Regions from separate parts of the Streptomyces sp. NBC_01497 genome, predicted to be linked through region 1. Evidence: predicted binding sites of a transcription regulator. Region 1 holds the regulator's gene; the other holds the start of a gene.
The links. The regulator HrcA, encoded in region 1, represses chaperone genes, less so after heat shock. The targets are predictions, from matches to a motif close to TTNGCACTCNGNNNNNCNGAGTGCNAA.
Positions count from the first base shown of each region.

Region 2: groES (co-chaperone GroES) is a predicted target of HrcA. The motif match lies at 2,068-2,094, and genes of this name have one in related genera.

Region 1 covers NZ_CP109427.1:5,740,513-5,743,918, forward strand. The annotation lists gene OG310_RS24125 (DUF3097 domain-containing protein) at 1-66, opposite strand, end outside; gene OG310_RS24130 (MBL fold metallo-hydrolase) at 255-1,124, opposite strand; gene hrcA (heat-inducible transcriptional repressor HrcA) at 1,366-2,382, shown strand; gene dnaJ (molecular chaperone DnaJ) at 2,383-3,406, shown strand, end outside.
Region 2 covers NZ_CP109427.1:3,170,865-3,174,270, reverse strand. The annotation lists gene OG310_RS13435 (polysaccharide deacetylase family protein) at 1-970, shown strand, start outside; gene OG310_RS13430 (nuclear transport factor 2 family protein) at 1,252-1,671, shown strand; gene groES (co-chaperone GroES) at 2,243-2,551, shown strand; gene groL (chaperonin GroEL) at 2,650-3,406, shown strand, end outside.

The DNA of each region.
Region 1 (3,406 bases):
CGGGACCTCGGGGACGGGCGTGGAGCGCTTCCACGGGGGCGTCAGATCAGGGCTGTAACTCCGCACGCGCCGACCTTATGCCGATCACGGCCCGATGTCCCGGCCCCGCCCCTCCTTCGCGCCGCGCCCGGCACGGTCGGGCCGCTCCGGAACACCCGGCCCCGAACACCGCCACCGCACCACCGTCAGCGGAACACCCGCCCCAGAACGCCCCCCGACAACCCCCGGCGACCCCCCGCGACACCCGCCACCGGTCAGGGCGTCGGCGATCCGGCCGCCGCGAGCGTGGCCCGCTGGGCACGGACGAACGCCGCGTCCACCACGGCGCCGTGCCCCGGCACGTAGAGCGCGTCCTCGCCCCCCAGCCGCAGCAGGCGCTCCAGCGCCGCGGGCCAGCGGTCGGGACAGGCGTCGGGACCGGCCTGCGGCGGGCCGGACTCCTCCACCAGATCGCCGCAGAACACCACCGGCGGGCCGTCCCCGCCCCGTACCAGCACGGCCAGGTCGTACGCGGTGTGCCCGGGCCCCGCGTTCACCAGGACCGCCCGTACGCCCCCGCCCAGGTCCAGCTCGTACGGCTCGCTCCCGACCTCGCGCCATCGCGCCGCCGGGCTCGCCGGGACGGCCGCCACCCGCGCACCCGCGACGTCACCCGGACCGCCCGGACCGCCCGGACCGCCCGGACCGCCCGGACCGCCCGGACCGCCCGGGGCGGCCAGGGCAGCCAGGGCGTCGGCCCCGCGCCGCGCCCGCGCCGGGGGCAGGCCGTGGCGCACGGCGTCCGCGTACAGGGCGTCCCGCCCCCGCGCCTCTCCGAGCTCCCGCGCCGTCCCGGCCGCCGTGAGGACCGCGGCCCCGGGGAAGGCTCCCGCGCCGAGCACATGGTCGAAGTGCGGGTGCGTGAGTGCGAGATGTGTCACGGGCGCGCCCCCGGTGAGCCGACGTGCCGCCGCCCTTAGCGCCGTGCCCTGCCCGAGGGAGGCGCCGGCGTCCACGAGCAGCGCGCCGTCCGTGCCCACCACCAGGCCCGCCGTGCAGTCCCAGCCGGGCAGCCGCACCCGGCTCACGCCCGGCGCCGGGCGCTCCCAGCCGCCGGCCGGCAGGCCCTGTCCGCTGCTCCCCATGCGCCGCTCTCCTCACGTCCGTGCCACCGCGCCGGTCCCGGGCCCGGGCGGCCCCGGGGGGAACCTCTCACGCCCTCGGGGGCACCCGGGGCCCGATCGCGTGGAACACTGCCTTGCTACGCGTGCACCCCCCGGCCGTACACTGGCTCGGAAGGAGCTGGCACTCCACCGGATCGAGTGCCAAAAGCGGTCGCACAGCGCGACGAGGGACGACGAACGACGAACGCTGGAGGTGTGCGCCGTGCTCAGCGAACGCAGACTCGAAGTGCTGCGCGCCATCGTCCAGGACTACGTCGGTACGGAGGAGCCCGTCGGCTCCAAGGCGCTCACCGAGCGTCACCGGCTCGGGGTGTCGCCCGCGACGATCCGCAACGACATGGCCGTCCTTGAGGACGAGGGCTACATCGCGCAGCCGCACACGAGCGCGGGCCGCATCCCCACCGACAAGGGGTACCGGCTGTTCGTGGACAGACTGGCGGGCGTGAAGCCGCTGTCGTCGCCCGAGCGCCGGGCCATCCAGAACTTCCTGGGGGGTGCCGTCGACCTGGACGACGTGGTGGGCCGCACGGTGCGCCTGCTGGCGCAGCTCACCCGGCAGGTCGCCGTCGTGCAGTACCCGTCCCTGACGCGTTCGACGGTGCGCCACGTGGAGCTGCTGTCGCTGGCGCCCGCGCGCCTGATGCTCGTCCTGATCACCGACACGGGACGGGTCGAACAGCGCATGATCGACTGCCCCGCGCCGTTCGGCGAGGTGGCGCTCGCGGACCTGCGGGCCCGGTTGAACAGCCGGGTCGTGGGCAGGCGCTTCTCCGACGTGCCGCGTCTGGTGCAGGATCTGCCGGAGTCGTTCGACGCGGAGGACCGGCCCACGGTCTCCACCGTCCTCGCGACCCTGCTGGAGAACCTGGTCGAGGAGACCGAGGAGCGCCTGCTGATCGGCGGCACGGCGAACCTCACCCGGTTCGGACACGACTTCCCGCTGGTGATCAGGCCGGTGCTGGAGGCACTTGAGGAACACGTCGTGCTCCTCAAGCTGCTCGGCGAGGCGGGACAGCCGGGCATGACGGTCCGTATCGGGCACGAGAACGCCCATGAGGGACTCACTTCCACATCTGTCGTAGCAGTCGGCTACGGTTCGGGCGACGAGGCAGTCGCCAAACTCGGCGTGGTCGGACCGACCCGCATGGACTACCCCGGAACGATGGGAGCGGTACGCGCAGTGGCACGTTACGTCGGACAGATCCTGGCGGAGTCGTAAGTGGCCACGGACTACTACGCCGTACTCGGCGTGCGCCGCGACGCGTCCCAGGACGAGATCAAGAAGGCATTCCGGCGGCTCGCACGCGAGCTGCACCCGGACGTCAACCCCGATCCCAAGACGCAAGAGCGCTTCAAAGAGATCAACGCCGCTTACGAGGTCCTGTCGGACCCGCAGAAGAAGCAGGTCTACGACCTCGGCGGAGACCCGCTGTCCAGCAACGGCGGCGGTGGCGGGGCGGGCGGCTTCGGGGCCGGTGGCTTCGGCAACTTCTCCGACATCATGGACGCGTTCTTCGGTACGGCGTCGCAGCGCGGGCCCCGCTCGCGCACGCGGCGCGGCCAGGACGCGATGATCCGGCTGGAGATCGAGCTCAACGAGGCCGCCTTCGGCACGACGAAGGAGATCCAGGTCGACACGGCCGTCGTCTGCACCACGTGCAACGGCGAGGGCGCGGCGCCCGGAACCTCGGCCCAGACCTGCGACATGTGTCGCGGTCGCGGTGAGGTCTCGCAGGTGACGCGGTCGTTCCTCGGCCAGGTCATGACCTCGCGTCCGTGCCCGCAGTGCCAGGGCTTCGGCACCGTGGTGCCGACCCCGTGCCCCGAGTGCGCGGGCGACGGGCGCGTGCGCTCCCGCCGCACGCTCACCGTCAAGATCCCGGCCGGTGTCGACGACGGCACCAAGATCCAGCTGGCGGGCGAGGGCGAGGTCGGACCCGGCGGCGGCCCGGCCGGCGACCTGTTCGTGGAGATCCGCGAGCTCCCGCACGCGGTCTTCCAGCGTCGAGGGGACGACCTGCACTGCACGGTGACGATCCCGATGACGGCGGCAGCGCTCGGCACGCAGTGTCCGTTGGAGACGCTGGACGGCGTGGAGGACGTCGACGTACGGCCGGGCACGCAGTCCGGCCAGTCGATCCCGCTGCACGGCCGTGGCGTGACCCACCTGCGCGGTGGCGGCCGGGGCGACCTGATCGTCCACGTCGAGGTCACGACCCCGTCGAAGCTGGACGCGGATCAGG
Region 2 (3,406 bases), 2.6 Mb from region 1:
GGCCGCCACGGGGTCCCCGTCCCGGGCCGCCTCGCCGGGCTCCGCGGGCCCCTCCCACACGTCCGGCAGCCGGCCGTCCGCGGACCCCTCGCACCACCCCGGGGCCAGGGCCTCGCACCACCCCGCCGCGAAGCCCGCGCACGGGCCGGCGGCCGAGCCCGCCCCCGGTGCCGCCGCCGCGCGCCCGGGGCGGCACCCGGCCGAGGCCGCCGGCGGACTGTCCTCGTACGCCGCACGCCTGAAGGCCACCGCCGCTGCCCGGCTCGCGACCGCGAGGACATGGGGCCTGGCCGCGGCGCCGCTGATTCCGCCTCCGCCGCCCGCCGTCAAGCCGGTCATCCCCACGCGCAAGGGATTCGAGGCGGAGGGCGGTGACCCGGGCCTCCCGCCCGTGTTCACGCGCATCCCCACCAAGGACAAGATCGTCTTCATCACGATCGACGACGGCTCGGAGAAGGAGCCGCAGTTCATCAGGATGATGTCGGCGCTGCACGTCCCGTACAGCGCCTTCCTCAGCGATTACCTGATCAGCGACGACTACGGCTACTTCACCCAGGTGCAGGCCTCGGGCGTCACCCTCAGCAACCACACCCTGACCCACCCGTACCTCCCGGGTCTGACCTACGCGCAGCAGAAGCACGAGATCTGCGACCAGCAGGACAAGCTCGCGAGGGAGTACGGCAAGCGGCCGACCCTCTTCCGCCCGCCGTACGGCAACTACAACGGCGACACCCTGCGCATCGCCAGATCCTGTGGGATCAAGGCGTTCCCGCTGTGGGAGACCGAGGCGTTCCCGACCCACATGGACTGGCGGGACGAGGCCCAGCACTTCGAGCCGGGCGACATCATCCTCACGCACTTCCAGGGCCTCTCGGAGTGGAACGCCACGATGGTGGAGAACATCCGGAACCTGCTCAAGCGGATCACGGACCAGGGCTACGCCGTCGCCCGGCTGGAGGACTACGTCTGAGGGTCCGGCCGGCTCCGCCCGGGGGCCCGGTGGCGGGTCGCCGGATCGCCATCACCGGGTCGCCGAGCGGTCGGGTGGCCGGGTGGCTGGCGACCCGGGTGACCGCCGCGCCGCGCCGCCGGGCCTTCGGTACGGGCGTCAACGGCCCGTGGCGGCGGGCTCCGCCGCGCCGGGCGGGCCGGTTCCCGGCGCCTGACCGGGCCCGCTGTCCGGAGCCGTCCGGCGGCAGGCGCCGGGCCCGCCTCCCCGCCTACGGTGGAAGGCGGAAGGAGTGATTCCTCATGGGTACCGAGCGCGACGACCGGACCGAACTGTTCTCGAAGCTGGAGGATCCGGCCACGCAAGGCGAGTTCTTCGCCCGGGTCTCCGACGACGTGCACTGGACGGTGATGGGTACCCATCCGCTCGGCGGCACGTACTTCAGCAAGAAGGCGTTCACGGACGCGACCTTCGAGCGCCTGTCCCGCGTGATGAAGGAAGGCGTGCGGCTGAAGCTCCAGCGGCTCCACCTCGACGGTGACACCACGATCGTCGAACTGCTCGCGACCTCGACCATGAGCGACGGGGCGCCCTTCGACAACGAGTACTGCTGGATCTGCCGGTTCGACGGTGCGGGGCCGGGGGCGACCATCGTGGAGGTGCACGCCTACCTGGACTCGGCGATGGTCGCGTACGCCGTCTCGCACAACGAGAAGGCCTGAACCCGCAGCCCCGCAGCCCCGCAGCCCCGCAGCCCCGCGGTCGCGGACCCCCGGGGTACCGGATCCCCGCAGTACCGGATCTCCCCAGTGCCGGACCCCCGCGCCCTCGTCCGCGTGCGTGCCGTTGTGCGCCGCCCCCGCACGGCCTCCTCCGACCCTCGGCTCCCGCGGCTGCCCCGCCGGGGTCCGCCGGACGGAAGTTCGGGCCCCGTTTCACGGGCACGGCGTCGACCGCTCGCGGCGGGTACGGCATACGGTGTCACGAGAGCCGTGATCCTGGCCCGGATCATGTCCGTCCCTGGCCGCGCCCCCCGCGCGATCACCGGACGCACACCCCGATCCGGCGCCCGGACCCCCGCTTCGCGCCCTCTCGCGCGACGCCGCGACTCACGCCGACTGGCACTCCGCTTGACCGAGTGCTAATCGCGGCCATAGTCTCGGCTCTGGCACTCAGCAAGTGAGAGTGCCAGAACGCGCGACGGGCAGGTCCGGCACCCGCGACGACGGATCCACCTGGTCGCCACCCTCAGACAGTCAACCCCGTGAGATCACCGAAGGGGGAGGTCGGATCGTGACGACCGCCAGCACCAAGGTTGCCATCAAGCCGCTTGAGGACCGCATTGTGGTCCAGCCGCTCGACGCCGAACAGACCACGGCCTCTGGCCTGGTCATCCCGGACACTGCCAAGGAGAAGCCCCAGGAGGGCGTCGTCCTTGCTGTCGGTCCGGGCCGTTTCGAGAACGGCGAGCGCCTGCCGCTCGACGTTTCCGTCGGCGATGTCGTTCTGTACAGCAAGTACGGCGGCACCGAGGTGAAGTACAGCGGCGAGGAATACCTCGTCCTCTCGGCTCGCGACGTACTCGCGATCATCGAGAAGTAATTCACCCCAGAAACGCTTTTCCGACCTGCGCCCCTGGCCTCCCTGCGTACGCCGGGCGGACAGGGGCGCAGGTCGTCTGAGAGGACACGGAAGCTCCCATGGCGAAGATCCTGAAGTTCGACGAGGACGCCCGTCGCGCCCTCGAGCGCGGCGTCAACAAGCTTGCCGACACGGTGAAGGTGACGATCGGCCCCAAGGGCCGCAACGTCGTCATCGACAAGAAGTTCGGCGCCCCCACCATCACCAACGACGGCGTCACCATCGCGCGCGAGGTCGAGGTCGACGACCCGTTCGAGAACCTCGGCGCCCAGCTCGTGAAGGAGGTGGCGACCAAGACCAACGACATCGCGGGTGACGGCACCACCACCGCCACGGTGCTCGCCCAGGCGCTGGTCCGCGAGGGCCTGCGCAACGTGGCCGCGGGCGCCTCCCCGGCCGCCCTCAAGCGCGGTATCGACGCCGCCGTCGCCGCGATCTCCAAGGACCTCCTGGAGACCGCGCGCCCCATCGACGACAAGTCCGACATCGCCGCCGTGGCCGCGCTCTCCGCGCAGGACCAGCAGGTCGGCGAGCTCATCGCCGAGGCGATGGACAAGGTCGGCAAGGACGGTGTCATCACCGTCGAGGAGTCCAACACCTTCGGCCTGGAGCTCGACTTCACCGAGGGCATGGCCTTCGACAAGGGCTACCTGTCCCCGTACATGGTGACCGACCAGGAGCGTATGGAGGCCGTCCTCGACGACCCGTACATCCTGATCAACCAGGGCAAGATCGCTTCCATCCAGGACCTGCTGCCGCTGCTGGAGAAGGTCATCCAGGCGGGTGGCTCCAGGCCGCTGCTGATCATCGCCGAGG